3 regions of the Lysinibacillus sp. FSL W8-0992 genome follow, and region 2 is predicted to be linked to each of the others. Evidence: predicted binding sites of a transcription regulator. Region 2 holds the regulator's gene; each other region holds the start of a gene.

Region 1 (8,396 bases), 1.6 Mb from region 2:
ATTGTAATGTACTAACAATCCATCAAACTATACCAATTCAAGGACGTGCTAATGTGACATTGTCATTAGATGTGACGAGTATGACTTCTGAACTTGATGATTTAATCCAGCAGCTAAAACGATTAGATTTTGTTGAATCTGCTGAGGTAATTAGTTCTGGTGCATTGTAAGGGGCTATTTGAAAAAGCCCCTTGCCTTTTATTAGTTAATGCTGGTAGCTGTTGATACAAAATTTCGCTCCCTTTCCGCATGCGATGAGCAAGCCTCTCTGAAGCTAAAAATAGCCTCTGTGAGGTTTCGCTTAAGTCGCTATCCTGCGAAATACTGCGAAATTTTTTTAAAATACCCAAACATAGTGTGTAATAACTGCATTTGATAAAAGCAATTTTATCTTAACAGCTAGCAAAAGCAGTACATATTTTCACATTTACTCTTTTTAGGGGAGGCTATGTAACATAGCCTTTTCTTTTTATAAAGAGTTTTCCAAACATTAAAAATGTTTAAGATACTATGAATTGTAGAAGGAGGTCATTTTGATGACAGAGCGACAGTGGGAGAAACGAATTGCATATTTAGGACCGGAAGCATCATTTACATATTTAGCAACAAAATCTATCTTCCCAACTGATAGCCTTGTACCATGTACAACGATACCTGAATGCATTGAGGCAGTAGCAGAGGGCAAGGTTGATTTAGCGGTTGTACCATTAGAAAATGCATTAGAGGGCTCAGTACCATTGACGCTCGATTATTTATTCCATGAGGCAACGCTTTATGTGACAGGTGAGCTACAATTAAAAATTCAACAACATTTAATGGTCAATAAGGCGCAAAAGGACAATTGGGAATCGATCAAAGGAGTATATTCACATCCGCATGCTTTAGCACAATGTCATAAATATTTATTTTATCGCTTCAGTGATGTGCCTTTACATCAAACAACATCAACAGCGGCCGCAGCTAAATTTGTTTCCGAAAATCCAGATGAATGTATTGCAGCAGTAGGTAATGCAGCCGCAGCAGCGAAATACGGACTAGAAATCGTGCAAGATAATATACATGATTTTCATTTTAATCATACTCGTTTCTTTGTGTTATCCAAGCAAAATAAACGTCTACCCCAGGAATTATCAGAAGGGCAAGCGAAAACAACCTTCATGATTACGTTACCGACAGATCGTTCAGGTGCTTTACACCAAGTTCTTTCCGTCTTTGCGTGGCGACAATTAAATTTAAGTAAAATTGAATCACGTCCATTAAAAACAGGTCTTGGGGATTATTTCTTTATGATTGATGTGTTAGCAGATGAAAAACAACCAATGATGCGGGGGGCTATGGAGGAGCTAGCGGCACTTGGCTGCAAAGTGAAATCTCTTGGTACATACTTTACGTATTTAACATCTGACGAAGACTAACAGGTTTAGGGGTGTCAAAAATGGGTGGTATAATATTGTTTGATGGAATTTGTAATTTCTGTAATAACAGTGTGCAATTTATAATCAAACGCGATCAAGCTGCGTTTTTCAAGTTTGCTTCGATTCAAAGTGAGGTTGGCCAAGCGCTTCTTGCGCAATACAAAGTACCAGCAAATATCGATAGTGTGATTTACATTGAACAAGAGAATATTTATTTTGAATCAACAGCAGCGCTTAAAATTAGTCGACGTTTAGATGGCTTATGGCCTGCTTGCTACGTGCTAATTGTTATACCACAATGTATACGAAATACAGCATATAAACTTTTTGCAAAAAATCGTTATCGTCTTTTCGGTAAAAAGCAAGCATGTCTATTACCAACACCCTCACAACGACAACGTTTTCTTTAAGGTGCCAGGCACATAAACAATTTTTAAAATTTCAAAAATTTTATTACTAACCGAGTAAAAATCCACGAAGATTTCTGCGGCTTACATCGTGCCCGCGGAAACCGAAGTGGATTTTTTTACGTTCGTTATAGAAAGCCTGGTATTATGCACAAGAACATCTATGAGCTAGCTCTCGGCTCTAATTTTCGTCCGTCACCATACCTTATTAATCTGAAACGAGATAGCCCTTTTTTTGCAATGATTGCTCAATTAAGTCTAAAACTTCAACGGAAGGTGCTGAAATAACATGAAGATGAGTGCCGCCTGTAAGTGCAGATAAGTAGCTTGCTTGTGTGTCGTTAACACGTTGTACAAATTTTTCAACTTCATGACGATTGGAGACCATGAACGAAGCGGTAAGCTCTCCGTAAATGGGATGCTCGACAATTACATTTTTAACTGTTCCACCACAGTCTACAATTGTTAACAATTCATCTTTAGCGTCTTCTGGTTTGTGGAAACATGGGATTGTCCGTTCAACAGTTTGACTGAGTTGCTCTTGGTGCATATAAATATAACCTTGGCTTGTTGCAATGATAGGTTCATTTCTAGCCTTTAATAATGTCATATCGTTAACAATGACCTGTCTAGAAACGTTTGCAAATTTAGCGAAGTCTGTCCCAGTTATAGGTGTGTTGCTTTTTTTTAGCAGTTCTAAAAGTTGCAGTCGGCGTTCCTCGCCTAACATTTTTTTCATAAAAGATCACCTCTGCCATGTAATAAAGGAAGTGTTATTCCTTAAGCATTAGTGTACCATGAAGCATTTCCACCATGCGTAATTTTTTGTATCCAAATGAAACATTGAACATATGATACGTAGAGAGGAAGGGAGGAAAAAATTGCGTATTCATATTGTTCAAAAGGGAGATACGTTGTGGAAGATTGCGAAAGAGTACGGTATTTCGTTTGAGGATTTAAAGCGACTCAATGCCCATCTTGCCAACCCTGATTATATTGTTCCGGGCATGGAAATTATTTTGCCTGAAAAAATAAACATGGAGCCACATAAAGGATCACATAAGGAAACACATAAAGAAACACAAGTGCATAAAGAGATGCCAACTCAAACAAAGCCAAAGGAAAGTGTTAAAAAAGAGGTGCAAAGACCGATGCCGGTACCACCCCCTATTGTTATTCAACCACCAGCACCGATGCCGATGCCAGAACCACAGATGATTCCAATACCGTTTCCAATGCCAATGCCGATGCCACAACAACAGCAACCGATGTGGGTGCCTCAGCCAGTAGAACTTAGCTGGAATCAACAATTAGTAATGCCGCAAGTGCAACAACCAGCACCACCACCACCAGTAGCACAGCCAGCACCGCCGCCACCGCCGCCGCCACCACAGCCAGCACCAGCACCGCCGCCGGTTCATATGGTACCACATATGCCAATGGTACCTCATTGCTCTAGCTGTCATCAGCCAATGCATCATCAAATGTGGTGGCATATGCCAATGCATCCACAAGTAGAGGCATATACAATGCCACAGCAACAAATGCAATATGCTATGCCGCAACAACCAATGCCAACATATGTAGAAGGTGCGAATTTCTTAGAATCGAGCTCATCACCATTCTTTAATGAGCCGCAAATGCAGCCTCAATTTGAGCAGATGCCAATGATGCCAATGATGCCGATGAATCAACCTTGCGGATGTGGTTCACAGCATGGAATGGGTCAATCTTGCGGATGTGGTGCACAACATGGAATGGGTCAATCCTGTGGATGTGGTTCTCAGCCGGTAATGATGCCTAATTGGCAATTTGACCATAATTGCCCACCGCCATGCCCGCCACCATGTCCTTCACCTGGACCATGGGTTTCACCGAACTTTTTCCCAGGCGGGATGACGCCTTATCGATGGTAAAAAAGCATTCATTGTTGAGGAAGTAAAACCGAACATTTGGAAGTATAAATATCGATCAAATCATTATTTTGTGAAACGAGCAAAGCAGTTAGAAATAGCAGATAAGGTGAGGGCAATTCATCGTCAACTTGGACGAATAGAGCCCTCCCTCGTCTTGCCTCTAGTAAAAAGTGATGATGAGCAACTTATCGTTCAAATGTGGCAAGAGGGAAGCCGCAGTGCGAATTTTGCACATAAAAAAGATAGAGAACAATCTTTAAAGTTATTAAACACACTGCATGATACAAATCAAAAAACTGCGTGGCAACGAGTGCCAGGTTTGTATACCTTCTCACAGCTTTTAAAATGGCAGATGCGTCATATGCGTTTTAAAAGCAGACGAAATGAATTTAGAGCATTTTTAACGAGAGAAGAAGTGGATCAAATCATTCATTTTAGTGAAAAGGCTTTGCAGTTAATGGAACAGGAAAATGTGCCAGAGAAAGATATAACATTGTTACACGGTGATGTCGTTCATCATAATTTCTTATGGTGTTCAGATGGGGAATTGCGCTTAATCGATTTTGATCTTGCACATCTTGGTGAAGCTGATGATGAATATATATTATGGCTGCATCGTGTGTTACCTGCAGTAGATTATAATATTGATAGTATTTTGAACGAATTACCAGAGCTTCAACGGTTAGATAAGAGAAAGTTACATCGTCTAAAGTTTCCTAATGAGTTATTACGAGAGTGGTTATTTGCTGTAGATTTGCCACTAGAACAACAGCTAGTATTTTTAGATTATTTAATACCGTTTACTAAGCGAGCCCTAACATACTGGCCGAAACTGTGGTACGATATTGATAGAGTGATAAAGAAATGACCGTCTCCGAGGCGGTCATTTTTGCATGTGAACGGTACTATCGCCATTTATATAGTCGAGCATTCGTTCGCTATATGCTATAATCGAAGACGATGAATGTGAGGGATTTTACATGTATGATTATTTAAAAGGACAAGTAGTGCGTATTACGCCTGAGTATATCGTTTTGGAGCAACAGGGGATTGGCTGGCAGTTGAATACACCTAATCCATTTGCATTTCGTGCGTCAGCCGTAGAACAACAAATCTACGTACATCTACATGTTCGAGAAGATGCACAAATGTTGTATGGCTTTCCTAATTTAGACCAACGAGAGCTGTTCCGAAAATTAATTTTAGTGTCGGGCATTGGACCTAAAGGGGCGCTTGCGATTTTAGCAACAGGCAATCCACAACAAGTAATCAGTGCCATCGAACGTGAAGACGAAGCATTTTTAGTGAAATTCCCTGGTGTTGGTAAAAAAACAGCACGTCAAATGATTCTAGATTTGAAAGGCAAACTTGGTTCTTTACTTGACACTATTGAGTTACCTAGCTCTGAGGATGAGTTACCGTTATTTGGCGTCAATCCATATAAGCATGAATTAGAAGAAGCCATTCTAGCATTAATGGCACTTGGTTATTCAGAAAAAGAACTCGATAAAATCCGACCGCTTCTTGAAGATAATGACAAGCTAGAAACAACAGATGCCTATATGAAGCAAGCATTACAGCTTCTACTGAAGTTAAAATAATGAAAGGGGGGCAGGTACATGTCAGAGCGCATGATAGCAAGTGAAGCAGGTAGTTATGATGAACAATTTGAATTATCTCTAAGACCACAAAGATTGGCTCAATATATTGGGCAGCAGAAGGTTAAAGAGAACTTACAAATTTTCATTGAAGCGGCGAAGCTTCGGCAGGAAAGTTTGGATCATGTACTATTATATGGTCCTCCTGGATTGGGAAAGACGACATTAGCCGCGATTATTGCAAATGAAATGAATGTTAATGTTCGTATGACGAGTGGCCCTGCTATTGAGCGTCCAGGAGATTTAGCCGCAATTTTAAGCTCACTGGAGCCGGGGGATGTATTATTTATTGATGAAATTCATCGCCTTCCCCGTGCGATTGAAGAGGTACTATATCCAGCAATGGAGGATTTTTGTTTAGACATCGTTGTTGGAAAAGGCCCTGAAGCACGTTCTGTCCGTCTTGATTTGCCACCTTTTACACTCGTTGGGGCAACTACAAGAGCGGGAGCGTTGTCAGCGCCACTCCGAGATCGATTTGGTGTTCTACTACGTCTAGAATTTTATGATGATACATCATTAGCTGAAATTGTAGTTAGAAGCGCGCATTTATTTGATGTCGATATTGAGCAAATAGCCGCAGGTGAAATGGCAAGGCGCTCACGTGGTACGCCTCGTATCGCTAACCGCTTACTTAAACGAGTGCGAGATTATGCACAAGTGCTTGGAGATGGTATGATAACGGAGGACCTTGCCAAGCAAGCGCTAGAACTTTTACAAGTTGATCCTAGAGGGCTTGACCATATTGACCATAAACTTGTGACCAATATGATTGAGCGCTTCCGTGGTGGCCCAGTAGGCTTAGATACACTTGCTGCCTCCATAGGTGAAGAACGAGTGACGATAGAAGATGTGTACGAGCCTTATTTAATGCAAATAGGCTTTATTCAACGTACACCGCGTGGACGTGTTGCAACGCATCTTGCTTACGAACATTTTGGATATGATTATCCACAACAAACATAAAAGAAGGAAGTTTTTTCAATGCGTGTAGAAGATTTTGATTTTGAATTACCAGAGGAGCTCATTGCACAAACGCCACTTGTCGATCGTACGGCAAGCCGTTTAATGGTGGTGACACCGGGCTCAGAAAAAGTCGAGCATCATCATTTTGCCCATATATTAAATGAGCTACATGCTGGTGACTGTCTTGTATTAAATGATACAAGAGTATTACCAGCACGTTTAATGGGTGTGAAAGAGGAAACAGGCGCACATATCGAAGTATTGCTTTTAAAGCAAACAGCAGGCACTGATGAATGGGAAACGCTTGTAAAGCCAGCAAAACGTGTTAAAGTGGGTACCGTTGTGACATTTGGCGACGGTTTACTAACCGCTACTTGTACAGCTGAGTTAGACCATGGTGGCCGGATGTTTGAATTTAAATACGAAGGTATTTTTTATGAAATATTGGAGCAACTTGGAGAAATGCCATTGCCTCCATATATTCGCGAAAAATTAGATGACAGTGAACGTTATCAAACTGTATATGCGAAAGAACGCGGCTCGGCAGCAGCACCAACAGCAGGTCTTCATTTTACTCAAGAATTATTAAATCAAGTTCGCGCAAAAGGTGTGGAAATTGTTTTTATAACGCTGCATGTTGGTCTTGGAACATTCCGTCCAGTGAGTGTGGACTCGATAGAAAATCACGAAATGCATGCTGAATTTTATAGCGTAACAGAAGAAGCGGCTGCTACGATCAACCGAGTGAAAGCAAATGGTGGGAATGTGATAGCTGTTGGTACAACTTCTACTCGTACGCTCGAAACAATTGGCTCTAAGTATGGAGAAGTACGTGCAGAGCAAGGTTGGACATCTATTTTCATTTATCCAGGCTATAAATTTACTGTAGTGGATGGTTTAATTACAAACTTCCATTTACCGAAATCGACTTTAGTAATGCTCGTTAGTACACTTGCGACGAAGGATACGATTTTAAGTGCTTACAATCAGGCAGTAGAAGAAAAATATCGCTTCTTCAGCTTCGGGGATGCTATGTTTATACGTCCAAGTTCAATTCGTAAATAATGTTTATCAACATTCTATTAAGACAGTTGAATGTTGATATTGATTTTTCAAATGAAAAATTTAAAAAAATCGGAGTACTGTTTTTACTTTAGATAAGAGAGGATTTATTATTTTATGACACAACCAGCAATTCGTTATGAACTACTTCATACATGTAAGCAAACAGGAGCGCGACTAGGCATCGTGCATACACCACATGGCTCTTTTGAAACACCAGCATTTATGCCTGTGGGGACTCAAGCGACCGTTAAAACGATGTCTCCTGAGGAATTAAAAGAAATGAATGCGGGCATTATTCTTTCAAATACGTACCACTTATGGCTTCGTCCAGGCAATGATATTGTGAAGGAAGCAGGTGGACTGCATAAATTTATGAACTGGGATCGCCCGATTTTAACGGATTCAGGTGGCTTCCAAGTGTTTTCACTGAGCCAATTCCGTAAAATCGAAGAAGAAGGTGTCCATTTCCGTAATCATTTAAATGGTGATAAGCTATTTTTAAGTCCAGAAAAGGCGATGGAAATTCAAAATGATTTAGGGTCAGACATTATGATGGCATTTGATGAATGTCCACCTTACCCAGCAACATATGACTATATGCTGAAATCGGTAGACAGAACGACGCGTTGGGCAAAGCGATGCAAAGAAGCGCATGCTCGTCCAGAAGATCAAGGCCTATTCGGCATTATTCAAGGTGGAGAATTCGAGGAATTACGTCGTCGCTCTGCTGAAGCATTAGTAGAGCTTGATTTTCCTGGTTATGCAATAGGGGGCTTATCAGTAGGCGAACCTAAAGATGTGATGAACCGAGTGCTAGAGTTTACGACACCGTTAATGCCATCCAATAAGCCGCGTTATTTAATGGGTGTTGGTTCGCCAGATTCTCTTATTGACGGCGCTATTCGAGGAATCGATATGTTTGACTGTGTATTACCAACACGAATTGCACGTAATGGTACATTAATGACA
Region 2 (8,396 bases):
ACTCGGGTTGAAGCTGTAGAATTTAATAATTATGATTCACTCGTGATGGACTCTTCGATTATTGACCCAAACTCGCCAGCAAATGAGGAGCAAGCGGTCACAGCACAACAACCTACTGAAAATAGCGAGCAAGCAGATAGTGAAGAAGGGGATAATGCATTACCAACGTCTACTATTGCTAAAGAATCATTACCAGTAGAATTGAAATTAGTGACGTTTAGTATTGATGTTGTTGCTATAGATACGAAGGCAATGCTTGAATTTTTAAAGGAAATTGAAAAAATTGAACGTGTGATGAAAATCGACACATTAGATATTACATTAACTGGGGAAGAGGCCGTATTCGAGGAGGATGCAGATTCATCCATTAAAGCTACCATTCAGGTAACAACCTTCTATTATGAGGGAGAACAATGATGTAAAGGCGCGCATACTCCAAAGTATGGGCGCTATGTTAGTTTAGGAGGCAATAAAAATGGAAATGGCTTATACAATACTAGTATTTGTATTTGGACTAGTTTTTGGATCGTTTTTTAATGTTGTAGGCTTACGTGTGCCGCTAAAGGAGTCAATTGTTAAGCCGCCTTCTCATTGTACGAGCTGTCAAAGACAATTAACAGCAATTGATTTAGTGCCCGTTTTATCCTATATTTTTTTAGCAGGTAAATGTCGTAGCTGTGGACAAAAAATTTCGTGGATTTATCCACTAATGGAGTTGTTAACAGGCGTATTATTCGCCTTTTCATATTGGCAATTGGGCTTTAGCGAAGAGTTTATCGTAGCGATACTATTGATTTCATTATTAGTAATCCTTGTCGTATCGGACTTTGCATATATGCTTATTCCTGATAAAGTGCTTTTGTTTTTTTTACCGTTATTAGCTATTGGACGTATGCTATCGCCATTAACGCCTTGGTGGGATAGTATCGTAGGTGCCGTCGTTGGCTTTGGCATATTATATTGTATCGCTGTTGTATCACGTGGTGGTATGGGCGGTGGCGATATTAAATTATTCTTTTTACTTGGACTTGTACTTGGTACAATAAATACATTATTGACATTATTTGTAGCGGCGGTAATTGGTATGATTGTCGGGATAATCGTGCTCAAAGTACGGCAACAAGGTCGAAAAACGCCGATTCCTTTTGGACCATCCATTGCTTTAGCTGCAATTATCGTGTATTTCTATGGGGATGTCATCATTGATTGGTATGTAGGATTATGGTAAGGGGGTATATGGATGAAACCGATTATTGGTATTACAGCATTTGCGGAAGACGATTTATCGTCAAGATTGAATGTAGCCTATAGTAAAAGTGTCATTGAGGCTGGTGGCATTCCACTTATTATTCCACTAGGGGTAGAGGAAGATGTAGCACAAATTTTATCGTTGACGGACGGTTTATTATTATCTGGTGGTCATGATGTGCATCCATTTGAATTTGGAGCGGAGCCTCTACCGAAGCTAGGACAAATACATCCAGAACGAGATAAGGTGGAACTTGCCTTAATTCATGCGGCTTTTACAAGGAAAATGCCAATTTTGGGGATTTGCCGTGGCATGCAAATACTTAATGTTGCGTTAGGTGGAACTTTATACCAAGATATTGATAGCGAATATCATAGTAGTAAGCTGTTAAAGCATACTCAACAAGCAGCTCGGGGTGTTGCTACACATTATGTACAAATTACGCCAGATACGTTGTTAAAATCAATTATCGAGGAAGAAAAAATTGCTGTGAATTCATTTCACCATCAAGCTGTAAATGTATTAGCAGAGAAGCTAATCGTTGCAGCGAAATCGAGTGATGGTCTAGTTGAAGCGTTCGTGCACGAAGACTATCCGTTTTGTTTAGCAGTGCAGTGGCACCCAGAAGAACAAGCAGTTGTAGGGGATTTAGCTGCACAGAAGCTTTTTACAGCCTTTACTGAGGAGAGCTTAAAATATAAAAGAGAAGCATGAGTGCTTCTCTTTTTTGTTTGCTAAGTATGAGAATGCATTAGTGTACACGGCGATATAAGCCGACTACTTGTCCTAAAATTGAAACTTGGTCTACAATAATCGGTTCCATTGTAGCGTTTTCTGGCTGTAAGCGGAAATGATTTTTTTCTTTGAAGAAGCGTTTAACTGTTGCTTCATCTTCTTCTGTCATTGCAACGACAATATCACCGTTATCTGCTGTTGCTTTTTGCTTCACGATGACTAAATCGCCATCAAAAATACCCGCCTCAATCATCGATTCACCCATGATTTCTAACATAAATAGTTGATCTTCACTTGTACCGTAAATATCAGGTAATGGGAAATATTCGTCGATATTTTCGATGGCAGTAATCGGTGATCCAGCTGTTACCTTACCAACAAGCGGTACATGGATGACGCTTTGCTTTTGAATTGAATCTTCTGGCTCTAAAATTTCAATGGCACGTGGCTTAGTAGGGTCTCGTCGAATAAAGCCTTTTTGCTCTAAACGAGCTAAATGTCCATGAACCGTTGAGCTTGATGCAAGTCCAACTGCTTCCCCAATCTCACGTACAGATGGCGGATACCCTTTTGCACGTACTTCTTCTTTGATAAACGCTAGTATATCCTCTTGTCTTTTCGAAACTTTTTTCATGATTGCTCACCTCTTTTTTTATATCATTCTTCTTACTATCTTCTTACTAGATAGTATAGCAGAATGCGAACACTTATGCAAACATAGGTTCGAAAAGTGTTTGACAAAAACGTCTGTTCGCTTTATCATAAGAACATACATTCCGAACAAACATTCTTAAAAGGGGATATGATGAATGAATTGGTTTAAAAAAAATACACATATTTCAATTTTATTAGGCGCATTTTTACTATTTGCAGGTTATCTTGTTATAACTGATCCTGGAGACATTACTTACACTGAAATTTATATCGAACATGGCGATAGCTTATGGTCGTTAGCTGAGCAATACCGTGGTAAAATGGGTATGGACGACTGGATAAAACTTGTGAAAGCCGAGAACGAATTACATAGCGTAAAAATAGTTGCTGGAAAATCACTCGTTATACCAGTAGTGGGTGACAATCAGACACCCACCAATTCAATTGAAATTGCGAGAAGTGAAAGATGATGAATAAACAAAGAACGGCTGTAATTTACTGCCGTGTGAGCACCGAAAAAGAGACACAAAGTTCTTCATTGGAGCGTCAACAAGAAGAATTACTTCGTTATGCTAAGGAACAAAACTACGATGTGAAAAATGTTTTTTTGGATAAGCATAGTGGTTATGATGTTGAGCGCGAAGGATTACTTGAAATGCTCGATTATATTAAAGAAAAAGAGATACACGCATTATTTGTGCAAGATGAAACGCGTTTAGGGCGTGGTAATGCACGAATGGCTGTACTTCATTTATTGCAAAAAACGGAAACAGATGTTTTTTCCATGCGTGATGCAGGGCCTGTACAATTGAATGAGATGGATACGATGTTGCTCGAAATTTTAGCTATTGTTGAGGAATATCAACGTAAAATCCATAATGCGAAAATTCGTCGTGGTATGCGCCGTGCAGTAGAAAATGGCTATCGTCCTGAACATAACCTTTCCAATCGTGGTAATCCAAATGGTCAGGAGCGTAAGGAAGTGCCTATAGAAGAAATTGTGAAGCTACGAAATCGGGGCTTTACCTATGAGGAAATTGCTACGACACTAAGAGGTCTTGGCTTCGATGTAAGTAAGGCAACCGTACATAGGCGTTATCAAGAACATCAAGAAAGGTTAGCGGGCAATTAATTTGCCCTGCTAATCTTTTTTCATGTTTAAAAACACTCCTGATTGGAAAATAAACTGTCCAAGTAGGTAGGAGGGCAAGATTAATTTCATATTATAGCTACCCATTCTTCCTGCAAAATAGCGTAATAGTATTCATCCCACCAACCGTCACCATACGGAATGCATTTTTTAAAAAATCCTTCACGTTGCATACCGATTTTTTCCATCACTCGGTAGGAGGCAATATTTTCAGGCTGGCATGTAGCGATAATTCTATGAAGCTTCATTTTCGTAAACCCGTAATCCAATAGGGCGTGCGCTGCTTCTGAAGCATAACCTTGACGATAATATGCAGGATTCAACACCCATCCAATTTCATATGTATGTTCGCCAAAGTAGGGATGGAAAACTAGATGACCAATGACTTGTTGCTGATCATGTAAAACAATAGCAAAATGTTGTGCTTGCTCACCGCTATTATCTGTTATAAATTTTTGTACCTGTTCTACAGTTAAAACACCTTCTGGCATATAGTGCATCACCGATTTATCAGACATATAACTATAAACAGCTTGCAAATCTTGTGCTTCAAATTTTCGGATATGTAATCGTTGTGTTGTGATGTTCACCTTATTTCCTCCAATAAAGTATAAATTTTTTCCTTGTATAATTAGTTATACACGACTAACATCTGGAAGTCATGTAAATTATGGCTAAGAAGTGTTTTTAAGGGTTGGTATAACTGCATTTTAAGGGAAACCATGCTATACTTTGCATACTGAAGTGATAAAGGTATTGAAAGGTGTGTAACAATGTTATCAAAAGAAAAAATTAATCGAATTAATGAATTAGCAGCAAAAGCAAAAGCGGGCAACTTAACAGAGGAAGAAGCGAAAGAGCGTACTTCTCTTCGCAAAGAATATTTAGATACATTTAGAGCGTCAATGCGCGATACGATTGAAAATGTTAAAGTTGTCGATGAAGAAGGTAATGACGTTACACCTGAGAAGGTAAAACAAGCGAAAAAAAATAAATTTTTAAATTAATATGTCACATTTAATCCACTACTAGAACATTTGGATTTTCTATTGTTATAGCTGGATAATATTCATCATTCAATTCTTACATTTTAAATGGCAAGTTACAAAATGATGATAAAGTATGACATAAATCTCAAATAGTATAACAAAAGCATTGTTTTCTAGGACAATGTTGACTAAACTGTAGTAGAACAATATATAGGACGAGAAAGGATGTCACAACATAATGACTCAACATGCGGATCAACTAGCGATTAATGCTATCCGAACATTGTCAATTGATGCAATTGAAAAAGCAAATTCAGGTCACCCAGGCTTACCGATGGGGGCAGCGCCAATGGCTTATACGCTTTGGACAAAACAACTTCGCCACAATCCGGCTAATCCAAAGTGGTATAACCGCGATCGTTTCGTACTTTCAGCAGGTCACGGCTCTATGCTTTTATATAGCCTACTTCACCTTGGAGGTTACGGCCTTCCAATGGAAGAAATTCAAAACTTCCGTCAATGGGATTCATTAACTCCAGGACATCCAGAATACGGTCATACTGTTGGAGTAGAGGCAACTACAGGTCCTCTTGGACAAGGTATTGCCATGTCAGTTGGTATGGCAATGGCAGAGAGTCATTTAGCTGCTACTTATAATAAACCAGGACATGATATTGTCGATCACTATACATTTGCGCTTTGCGGCGATGGCGATTTAATGGAAGGTGTTGCAGCTGAAGCGATTTCATTAGCTGGTCACTTAAAACTTGAAAAATTAATCGTATTATACGATTCAAACGATATTTCATTAGATGGTGATTTAGAAAAATCATTCTCTGAAAACGTACAAAAACGCTTTGAGTCATATGGCTGGAACTATTTAAAAGTTGCTGATGGCACAGAAGTAGAAGCTGTTAACAAAGCAATCGAGGAAGCTAAAAAATCTACTGGCAAGCCAACACTTATTGAAGTGAAAACAGTAATTGGTTTCGGTTCTCCAAACAAGTCAGGTAAATCTGATTCTCACGGTGCTCCACTAGGTACTGATGAGGTTGTATTAACAAAAGCAGCATACGAATGGGCGCACGAACCATTCCAAATTCCTGCTGAAGTATATGATACGTTCAATGCAGCTGCTGAAGTGCAAGGTGCACAATCAGAAGCGGCTTGGAATACGAAATTTGAAGCATACAAAGCGGAGTTTCCTGAATTAGCAACTCAATTCGAAAATGCTATGAATGGTAAGTTACCAGAAGATTTTGCAGCAGAATTGCCAGTATATGAAGCAGGTAAATCTGTAGCAACACGTTCTTCTTCAGGTGATGCAATCAATGCGATTGCGAAGAAAACTCCATCATTCTTCGGTGGTTCAGCTGACCTTGCAGGCTCAAACAAAACGACGATGAAAGGCGCAGGCGATTTCTCAGCAGACGATTATGCTGGTCGCAATATTTGGTTCGGTGTGCGTGAATTTGCAATGGGCGCAGCAATGAACGGTATGGCTCTTCACGGTGGTCTAAACGTCTTTGGTGGTACATTCTTCGTATTCTCAGATTACGTACGTCCAGCTGTTCGTCTTTCTGCATTAATGGGTCTTCCTGTAACATATGTATTCACACATGACTCAATCGCTGTAGGGGAAGATGGCCCAACACATGAACCTATCGAACATTTAGCTTCATTACGTGCAATGCCAAATCTTTCTGTTGTACGTCCAGCAGATGCAAATGAATCTGCAGTTGCATGGGAGCTTGCTGTATCTTCTGAAAACACACCAACTGTATTAGTATTATCTCGTCAAAACTTACCAGTGCTTGACGCGTCAATTGAAACAGTTCGCGAAGGTGTTACAAAAGGTGCTTACACTGTATCACCTGCTTCTAAAGAAGTAGCAGATGCAATTATAATTGCAACAGGTTCTGAAGTTTCACTTGCTATCGAAGCACAAAAAGCTTTAAAAGCTGATGGTATGGATGTAGCAGTTGTGTCAATGCCGTCAATGGATCGCTTCGAAAAACAAGATGCAGCATATAAAGAATCAGTTCTTCCAAAAGCTGTGACTAAACGTCTTGCAATCGAAATGGGTGCATCATTCGGTTGGCATAAATACACTGGCTTTGAAGGAGACGTTCTTGCTATCGACAAGTTCGGCGCTTCTGCACCAGGTGAATTAGTAATGGAAAAATACGGTTTCACAGTAGAAAATGTTGTAGCGAAAGTAAAAGCGCTATAAGATTTGGCTATAATACAAAATACCGCAACGCTCTAATTGAGCGCTGCGGTATTTTTTTGAGTAATTTATGAGGAATCGCCGATATAAGGGCATGAATCGCCGATAGCACGAGGGAAATCGCCGATAGAACGTGGCGAATCGCCGATAGCACGAGAGGAATCGCCGATAAAACATGGCGAATCGCCGATAAAACTCAGAGAATCGCCGATAAAACTCAGAGAATCGCCACTAAAACAGCACAAATCGCCGGTAATCTCGTGACACTCATAATATTATTTGGCCAAACCATTTTGAAAGGCGTAGACGACGGCTTGTGTACGATCTTGGACGTCTAATTTGGCTAAAATATTGCTGACATGGGTTTTCACAGTTTTTAATGCGATGTATAAGTCGTCGGCAATTTCTTGATTTGCTTTGCCCTTTGCCATTAATAGAAGCACTTCCATTTCCCGGTCAGTTAATTGTTCATACAGTGGTGTGTTCGAACCGTAGCGCATACGGTGCATCATTTTAGTTGTGACTTCTGGCTCCAAAACGGTTTCTCCACCGATTGTTTTACGGATGGCGTCAGCAATTTGCTTAGCGTTGGATGTTTTTAAAATATAGCTGACCGCGCCAGCCTCCAAAGCCGGATATACTTTGTCATCATCTAAAAAGCTTGTGACCATCATGATTTTCGCTTCTGGCCAGGCTTCTAATATTTTGGCAGTCGCTTCCGCTCCTGTCATTACAGGCATGACATTGTCCATTAAAATAATATGGGGGCGAAGGGCGAGGGCACGTTCCACAGCCTCTGCACCATTTTCCGCTTCACCAACAACGGTAATATCAGGCTGTGCTGACAAGTAGGCAGATACGCCAATTCTGACCATCTCGTGGTCATCCACTATTAATACTTGTATCAACTTCAACAACCTCCTTCTGTAGGGGAACTTTTACCTCTACAATTGTACCTTCTCCAGGAACAGAAACAATTTTATACGTACAGCCAATTTCAACCGCTCGCTCGGCTATATTTTGTAGTCCATAGGAAGTTGATTTATCAGCTTCCACATCAAAGCCGAGGCCATTATCCTGAATACGTAATATCGCTAAACCATCTCGAGCAACAAGAAGTAGTTCAACCTCAGTTGCTTTAGAATGACGCAACGTATTTGATAAAGCTTCTTGCGCAATGCGGAACAAATGATCTTCCTCTGCCTTCGATAAAGACATTTCCTCTAGCTCATATTCAATATGAAAATATACTTTTTGTTGAAGCTCGATAATTAATTCCTCTAAGCCTTGGGCGAGTGTTTTATTGTGCAGAGCAACAGGACGTAAATGTAATAATAATGCCCGCATTTCAAGCTGTGCCTGCTGTACAATTTTTTCTACTTGCTTTAA
Region 3 (8,396 bases), 180 kb from region 2:
GTTCATTCGCGAAAACCAAGGAAAAAAAGAGTTTCCAGAGCCTACACCAATACAACGCTTCTTTGATGAAGAGCCAACAGATGTTGCCATAAAAGACCGTACATTACACATGGATGTTCAAAAGCCTAAGGTCTATATTGGTTTAAAAGCTCGAGAAACGAATTTGTCTGGTCGGGAAATGTTAAAACATGAGCTATCAGTACAAATTGCTTTAGAACTTATTTTTGGTCGCACTTCTAATTTTTATGAACGTGTGTATGATGAAGGTTTGATTGATGAATCGTACGCATTTGACTTTACTTTAGAAAATGGTTTTGGCTTTGCGTTAATTGGTTCGGATTCAACAGAACCTGATGCATTAGAAAAAGCGATTAAAGCCGAATTGGAAAAATACGAAAAAAACGCGCAATTTGCAAGTGAAGATTTAGAGCGCATTAAGCGTAAAAAAATAGGCTTTTTCTTACGTGCATTAAATTCAATTGAATTTATTGCAAACCAATTTACGCGTTACTCGTTTAATGATATGAATTTGTTTGATGTAGTGCCTGTCTTAGAAGAATTAACAATTGAAGATTTAACGCAAGCGTTTGCTTCTATTCAAGGAGAGTCTCAACAAACTGTGTTTAAAGTTTTACCAACAGAGAAGGGCGCCTAGTGAAAAAGTTTGCCCTTATATTAGGTGCATCAGGTGAGATCGGTCGTGCTATTTGCCACAGTTTGGCAGAGGACGGCTGGTCTCTCTATGTGCATTATTCAAACAATGAGCAAATGGCTCAAACATTATGTAAAACGCTTGTAAGTCGTTTTCCTGCTCAGGAATTTATGCTTGTACAAGGTGATTTTACAAAAATAACAGCGGCGCAAGCGTTAGCTTCCCAAATATTTAGTGTACAGGCAATTGTTTTTGCTAATGGTCAAGCGCATTATTCATTGCTGGAAGACACTACGGTAGAAGATATGGATGCATTATGGCGTGTTCATGTGCAAAATCCAATGCATTTAACGGCTTTATTATCCTCAAAACTCCGTACCCATGATGTGAGCTATGTGCTTTTTATCGGCTCTATTTGGGGCGAGGCAGGTTCCGCAGGTGAGGCACTTTATGCAACGGTGAAAGGCGCGCAGCATGCTTTTGTGAAGTCCTACGCCAAAGAAGCTGCATTGTCTCGCATTCGTGTGAATGCTATTGCGCCAGGCTTTATTAATACTTCGATGAATAGCCATTTAAGTGAAGAGGAATTGCAATATATTTTGGACGATATTCCTTTAGGAGCGGTCGGTCAAACAACGGATGTAGCGGAAATGGTTCGTTTCTACTTATCCGGCAAAGCAGACTATGTGACAGGACAAATAATTCGATTAAATGGTGGCTGGTACATATAATATTTCTTTTTGCACATACTACTTGTGTAAAGGAGGAGGAAACATATGACCATTTTAGAAAACTGGCAAAAATGGACATCTTTTTTAGGACAAAACGTAATGCAAGCTGAATCAAGCGGTATGCCAAAGAAAATGATTCAACAGGCTGCTGTCCAAATTGGCGAGTATTTAGCGACTAATGTCGATCCTAAAAATGAACAAGAGCGAGTGCTGTCGGATTTATGGGGCGTTGCCTCTGATGATGAAAAACATGCATTGGCGAATTGTGTCGTAAAACTTGTGCAAAATAAACATGTGCAATAAAAAAAGAGGAGAGCTACTCTCCTCTTTTTTCTATTAAAAATCGATAATATTGCGGAAAAGGGAACGTATGTAAGTCTATTTCCAATACTACCAAAAAAAATTAGTAAGAAATTAAAAATAACGCTATAATTCCATGTATTCTAACTTTCCATTACATAAAAAATCAGCTATGATGGAACTTATAAAAGATTTTTTACGTTAACTAATAGGAAGGGAACGAGTGTGTTTGAGCGATTGGTACTTTGAATATGAAATTCAGGTGAATCGCCCTGGATTATTAGGAGATATTGCTTCACTTTTAGGGATGCTTCGAGTCAATATTATATCAATTAATGGTGTCGATGAAGATCGACGTGGTATGTTAGTGCATACAGACAATGATGAAGCAATTGAGCGTTTTCGTACAATTGTTTCGACAATGGAACATATCCACGTTACTAAATTTCGACAACCTAAACTCCGTGATCGTTTAGCTATCAGGCATGGTCATTATATTCCACGAGATGCAGACGAAAAAAATACCTTCCGCTTTGTACGAGATGAACTAGGTATTTTAGTGGACTTTATGGCAGAACTCTTTAAAAAAGAAGGTCATAAGCTCATTGGAATACGTGGGATGCCTCGGGTTGGTAAAACAGAATCTATTGTTGCGGCAAGTGTTTGTGCCAATAAAAAATGGATTTTCTTATCGTCTACAATGATTAAGCAAACTATTCGTAATAAGCTCGCCGGCGATGAATTCAGTGACAATAATATTTTTATATTGGACGGTATTGTTACAAGGCGTTCCGAGGACGAGCGACATTTGCAACTAGTACGTGAAATGATGAATATGCCTTCTATTAAAGTAGTAGAGCATCCTGATATGTTTATTCAGCATTCTGAATATAAGATTGAGGATTTTGATTATATCATTGAACTACGTCATCACCCTGATGAAGAAATTACTTATGAAATAATGGAAAAAAATCATATGATGTCCGAATCCGATTCATTTGGAGGATTTAATTTTTAATTTGATATTAAAGTAGGTGTTATTAGTGGCAGAATTAGGTACTCGACTGAAAGAGGCGAGACTGTCTAAAGGCTACAGCTTAGACGATTTACAAGAAATAACGAAAATTCAAAAACGTTATTTAGTAGGGATTGAAGAAGGCAATTATTCAATTATGCCAGGTTCGTTTTATGTACGAGCATTCATTAAACAATATGCTGAGGCTGTTGGGTTAAATCCAGAGGAAATTTTAGAAACGTATAAAAACGAATTACCAGGCACAAAGAACGACCAAGTTAGCCAATCGATGACTCAAACTTCAACTAGAAGAAAAGTTTCAAAAAGCCCTTCAAATAAAATGATGGAGGCTATGCCAAAAGTCATTGTCGCTTTATTTATTATCGTTATTATTGTTGCAATTTGGGTTCTTTTACAATCAAAAAGTAAAACTGGAACAAATGAATATGATGATACGACGCCAGTGGTGGAGTACGATAAAAAACCAAAACCAATTGATAGTGAAAAAGACAAAGCGGAAGAAGATAAAAAGGCTCAAGCTAATAAAGATAAAGATTCGACAGATGAAACAAAAGATGAAACACCAGATGAAAGTAAAACTGAAGAAGATGTTAAGCAAGCGATTTCAGCAGGCACAATCGAAGCAGATGGCGCTACAACTTCTTACACGTTAACAGGTGCTGAAACATTTAAAATACGCATTGAAGTATCAGGTCCTACATTTATTGGTATTCGCGACCAACAGCAACAAGAATTACTTGCAGATACGCGTGTTTATAACGCAGGTGAAGTTGTTGAGTTTGATGCAACAGCGCAAAACTATGCTCGTATTCGTTTAGGCAATTCAACTCAAGCTAAGGTTTATATTAATGACGAACTTTTAACGTACGCACAGCAAATCGTAACGCAAAATATTGTCGTCAATTTCAATAAAGAACAGTAGTCATCCTAATGATGACTACTTTCTTTCATCATGAAAGGTGTTAGAAAAATGAACATTCCAAATAAAATTACCATTTCACGTATCTTACTTATTCCGTTCTTTGTAATTGTTATGATGTTTGATTTCGGCTGGGGAACAATGAACTTATTTAGTGCAGAAATGCCAGTCCATCATTTTGTAGGAGCTCTTATTTTTATTATTGCATCAACGACGGATTGGGTAGATGGTTACTATGCGAGAAAGTATGATCTTGTAACGACGTTTGGTAAATTTTTAGATCCTTTAGCGGATAAATTACTTGTCTCTGCAGCGTTTATTTTAATGGTAGAGCTTGGTATGGCACCGGCTTGGGTGATTATTGTTATTATTAGCCGTGAATTTGCGGTAACTGGTTTACGTTTAATTCTTGCAGGTGGTGGAGAAGTCGTAGCGGCGAATCAGCTTGGTAAGATTAAAACATGGGCACAAATTGTAGCTATTGCAGCTGCTCTTTTACACAATACAATTTTTGTGATTTTCGGTATCCCATTTGATACAATAATGCTATATATAGCATTGTTCTTTACACTATGGTCTGGATGGGATTATTTCTATATAAATCGACGTGTATTACTTGAGTCTAAATAAGAAAGGTCTTGTGAATCATGAATGCTGAAATCCTTGCAGTTGGCTCAGAGTTATTACTTGGACAGATTTCAAATACAAATGCAAAGTTTATTTCTAATCAGCTTTCTGAGTTAGGAATTAATGTGTTTTATCATACCGTTGTTGGCGATAATTCAAAACGGTTAGAGGAAGCAATAAGCATAGCGGAATCGCGCGCTGATCTTATCATTTTTTCAGGTGGTTTAGGCCCTACAAAGGATGATTTAACGAAGGAAACGATTGCTCGTCATCTTGGGCTAGATCTTGTAATCGATCAAGTTGCATTGTCATACATTGAGCAATTTTTTGCTAAACGAGGCATCTCAATGACGGAAAATAACCGCAAGCAGGCGCTTGTATTAGCAGGTAGCGAGGTGCTAGCTAATCATCATGGTATGGCACCAGGGATGATTTTGACAAAGGATAAGCGTACCTACATTTTACTTCCTGGACCTCCAAAAGAACTGGAGCCGATGTTCCAATTTGAAGCGAAGCCAAAGCTTGGTACAATGCTAAATGATGGCGGAGTCATAGTGTCTCATGTAATGCGCTTTTATGGCATTGGAGAAGCTGAGTTAGAAGTGCGTGTACAAGATATTTTAGATACACAAACAAATCCGACAGTTGCACCACTAGCTGCTGATGGAGAAGTAACTTTACGTGTAACAGCAAAGGCGCAATCAGAGCAGGAAGCCCAACAGCTTATTGCTGATAAAGTGGCGGAGATTCGTGCTATTGTAGGAGACTTCCAATATGGCATAAATGATGATTCACTTGCCTCGAAAACGGTAGAAATGTTGCAAGATAATAAATTAACGATTTCTGCAGCAGAAAGCTTAACAGCAGGTTTATTTCAATCAGAGCTAGCAGAGATTCCAGGCGTAGGCAATATTCTTATAGGAGGCGTAGTGACCTATACAGAAGATGCCAAGGTAAAGCAGCTAGGTATTGACCAACAATTATTAGATACTTATGGTATCGTCAGCAGTGAATGTGCTGCAGCAATGGCTAGTGCAGTGCGTGAAAAATTTGGTACGAATATTGGTATTGGGTTAACGGGAGCGGCTGGTCCTACTGCACATGACCATCAGCCAGTTGGAACGGTATGGATTGGAATTGCTATAGGCGACGAAGAGCCAATAACATATTTACTGCATTTATCAGGTATGCGCAATACAAATCGTTTACGTGCGGTTAAATTTACATTTCATTATTTAATGCAACAATTAGAAGAACGAGGATATATGAAACGATTTTAATTTGCTAATTGGTTTAGTAGGGTAGAACCCTAGCTGAAGCAATGCATAGGCTCGAAAAAAATTGGGCGCAATTACGACTGGAGTGTAATTGCTAATAGTTGAAAATGGGAATTTGGATAGGAAAAACTTATCCAAATTTTTATTTTGGATTAAAATCGAATAAATGTTCGCTTTTTTCTTGCGTGTTCTCAAAAAAACAAGTATAGTAGAGATAGACAATAACAGTGAACAGTTTTGAAGGAGGAAAAATAATGAGTGATCGTAAAGCAGCCTTAGAACAGGCGTTAAAACAAATTGAGAAGAATTTCGGTAAAGGCTCTATCATGAAGCTAGGCGAAAAAACAGATTTAGAAATTGCTACATCTTCTAGTGGTTCACTAGCACTTGATGCCGCATTAGGTATAGGTGGATACCCACGTGGACGTATTATTGAAGTATATGGTCCAGAATCATCAGGTAAAACAACAGTTGCACTACATGCCATTGCGGAAGTACAAGCAAAGGGTGGACAAGCAGCATTTATTGACGCTGAGCATGCGTTAGATCCGATTTATGCTCAAAAATTAGGCGTAAATATCGATGAACTTTTATTATCACAACCAGATACTGGTGAGCAAGCGCTTGAAATTGCAGAAGCGTTAGTGCGTAGTGGCGCTATTGATATTATCGTTATTGACTCTGTTGCAGCGCTAGTACCGAAAGCTGAAATTGAAGGCGATATGGGTGACTCTCACGTTGGTTTACAAGCTCGTTTAATGTCTCAAGCATTACGTAAGCTTTCAGGCGCTATCAATAAATCAAAAACTATCGCTATTTTCATTAACCAAATTCGTGAAAAAATTGGTGTTATGTTCGGTAATCCAGAAACGACACCTGGTGGTCGTGCGCTTAAGTTCTACAGCTCAGTACGTTTAGAAGTTCGTCGTGCAGAAGCAATAAAACAAGGTAATGATATTATGGGTAACCGTACGAAAATTAAAATTGTAAAAAACAAAGTGGCACCACCATTCCGTACAGCTGAGGTTGATATTATGTACGGTGAAGGGATCTCAAAAGAGGGCGAAACAGTCGATTTAGGTGTAGAATTAGACATCGTTCAAAAAAGTGGATCTTGGTACGCTTATGGCGATGAGCGTCTAGGCCAAGGACGTGAAAACGCAAAACAATATTTAAAAGAAAATCCTGCTGTTTTAGAAGAAATTGCAAATAAAATTCGTTCTTCTTACGGAATTGCCGCAACACAGTATACAATTGCTGCACATGATGACGAGGAAATGGATGAAGAGCTAATGCTTCTTCTTGAAGATGAAAAAAAATAAATATTGTTCTCACTTCTAAAGGAATGAGAATGCTTAAGATGCGACAAAATGCATCAAGAAGTTCATTCTAGTTACATTTTAATAAGTTGGTTAGAGCACACGTCGGCGACTTCTGCTGTAACGCATAGTACGTAAGACGAACAATCTACGCTAGTGAGGGTTGAGGCTTACAGAAGTGCTGTGCAGAAAGCGTGCGCCTACAAAGGAAATCAATCAACATAGCAATTCGCTTCACTCTAAATCGTTCTTACTCATAAGAAGTAAGAACGATTTTTTTGTTAGTTTAATAGATTGTAGCGATACTGGAATTGATAGATAGCTAACGTAAATTATAGATATAGTTATGAGTGAAATAGGGTATAAAATTTTTGATTGGACAGCTGACAAAGAGACGATATGTTCATTTGTCAAAGAAAGTTAAAATAATTGTATTAAGATGACGGTAATTGTGGTAATAATTGTATTGTAACCATCATCCTAATAAAAAGATTATTCATCGAAGAAGGCATTTTATCTAGCTCAAAAGTAACAGTTAATATATCCATCTAATGGATATGACTTACTTTTTTTGTTGCAGATAGGCGAACAGATGCCCGTCTATCCTTGACAGAGCCTGAGGCTAGCTATACAATTAAATATGTATAATTTCTGAATTATGACTTTAAAATAGGCAGTACATTTTTTGTATGCGCCGACTGAACCTGTATTACCCAAATAGCAAGAGGAGGTGTTCATATGGATGGAATTACTATCATCTCCGCTTTGCTTGGACTCATCGTTGGTGCCGCTGTTAGCTATATCTACATGAAAAAAGTGAATGACTCAAAAATCACTGGTGCTAAACATGTCGCTGAAACAATCGTTGAAGAAGGAAAACGAGAGGCGGAGGCATTAAAGAAAGAAGCACTACTTGAAGCCAAAGATGAAACTCACAAATTTCGTACTGAAGCAGAAAATGACATTCGTGACCGTCGTTTAGAACTTCAAAAACAAGAGAACCGTTTATTGCAAAGAGAAGAGAATCTTGATCGCAAGGATGATGCTCTGAATAAGAGAGAAGCCAGCTTAGAGCGTAAGGAACAAGCTCTAGCTGAAAGACAACAGCATATTGAACAGATGGAAAGCAAAGTGGACGAGCTTGTTGCAGCGCAAAAAACAGAACTAGAGCGCATTTCTGCATTAACAAGAGATGAAGCTAAGACTATTATCTTAAGTGAAGTAGAGAAAGAGCTAGCGACTGATATTGCTGTAATGACGAAGGAATCTGAAATGCGTGTGAAAGAGGAATCTGATAAAAAGGCACGTGAAATTTTATCATTGGCACTGCAACGCTTTGCTGCAGACCACGTTGCAGAAACAACAGTCTCTGTTGTGAACTTGCCAAATGATGAAATGAAAGGTCGTATTATTGGTAGAGAGGGTCGTAATATCCGTACACTCGAAACTTTAACAGGAATCGATTTAATTATTGATGATACTCCAGAAGCAGTAATTTTATCTGGGTTTGATCCAATTCGTCGTGAAACGGCTCG

Evidence for each region. The regulator LexA, encoded in region 2, represses DNA repair genes until DNA is damaged. The targets are predictions, from matches to a motif close to CGAACATATGTTCG.
Region 1: ruvA (Holliday junction branch migration protein RuvA) is a predicted target of LexA. The motif match lies at 4,663-4,676, and genes of this name have one in related genera.
Region 3: recA (recombinase RecA) is a predicted target of LexA. The motif match lies at 5,702-5,715, and genes of this name have one in related genera.

Annotation. Positions count from the first base shown of each region.
Region 1 is NZ_JBBOZQ010000001.1:2,288,956-2,297,351, forward strand. It holds gene NSQ74_RS11420 (ACT domain-containing protein) at 1-170, shown strand, start outside; gene pheA (prephenate dehydratase) at 537-1,415, shown strand; gene NSQ74_RS11430 (thiol-disulfide oxidoreductase DCC family protein) at 1,436-1,825, shown strand; gene NSQ74_RS11435 (transcription repressor NadR) at 2,031-2,561, opposite strand; gene NSQ74_RS11440 (LysM peptidoglycan-binding domain-containing protein) at 2,704-3,738, shown strand; gene NSQ74_RS11445 (phosphotransferase) at 3,809-4,606, shown strand; gene ruvA (Holliday junction branch migration protein RuvA) at 4,719-5,339, shown strand; gene ruvB (Holliday junction branch migration DNA helicase RuvB) at 5,358-6,362, shown strand; gene queA (tRNA preQ1(34) S-adenosylmethionine ribosyltransferase-isomerase QueA) at 6,381-7,427, shown strand; gene tgt (tRNA guanosine(34) transglycosylase Tgt) at 7,542-8,396, shown strand, end outside.
Region 2 is NZ_JBBOZQ010000001.1:3,915,892-3,924,287, reverse strand. It holds gene NSQ74_RS19730 (potassium transporter) at 1-417, shown strand, start outside; gene NSQ74_RS19725 (prepilin peptidase) at 476-1,228, shown strand; gene NSQ74_RS19720 (gamma-glutamyl-gamma-aminobutyrate hydrolase family protein) at 1,241-1,963, shown strand; gene lexA (transcriptional repressor LexA) at 2,001-2,618, opposite strand; gene yneA (cell division suppressor protein YneA) at 2,794-3,108, shown strand; gene NSQ74_RS19705 (YneB family resolvase-like protein) at 3,105-3,770, shown strand; gene NSQ74_RS19700 (GNAT family N-acetyltransferase) at 3,857-4,378, opposite strand; gene NSQ74_RS19695 (DUF896 domain-containing protein) at 4,562-4,795, shown strand; gene tkt (transketolase) at 5,016-7,010, shown strand; gene NSQ74_RS19685 (response regulator transcription factor) at 7,283-7,915, opposite strand; gene NSQ74_RS19680 (sensor histidine kinase) at 7,890-8,396, opposite strand, start outside.
Region 3 is NZ_JBBOZQ010000001.1:4,092,261-4,100,656, reverse strand. It holds gene yfmH (EF-P 5-aminopentanol modification-associated protein YfmH) at 1-655, shown strand, start outside; gene ymfI (elongation factor P 5-aminopentanone reductase) at 655-1,383, shown strand; gene NSQ74_RS20520 (DUF3243 domain-containing protein) at 1,429-1,686, shown strand; gene NSQ74_RS20515 (DUF3388 domain-containing protein) at 1,913-2,701, shown strand; gene NSQ74_RS20510 (helix-turn-helix domain-containing protein) at 2,718-3,641, shown strand; gene pgsA (CDP-diacylglycerol--glycerol-3-phosphate 3-phosphatidyltransferase) at 3,690-4,268, shown strand; gene NSQ74_RS20500 (competence/damage-inducible protein A) at 4,286-5,545, shown strand; gene recA (recombinase RecA) at 5,797-6,864, shown strand; gene rny (ribonuclease Y) at 7,600-8,396, shown strand, end outside.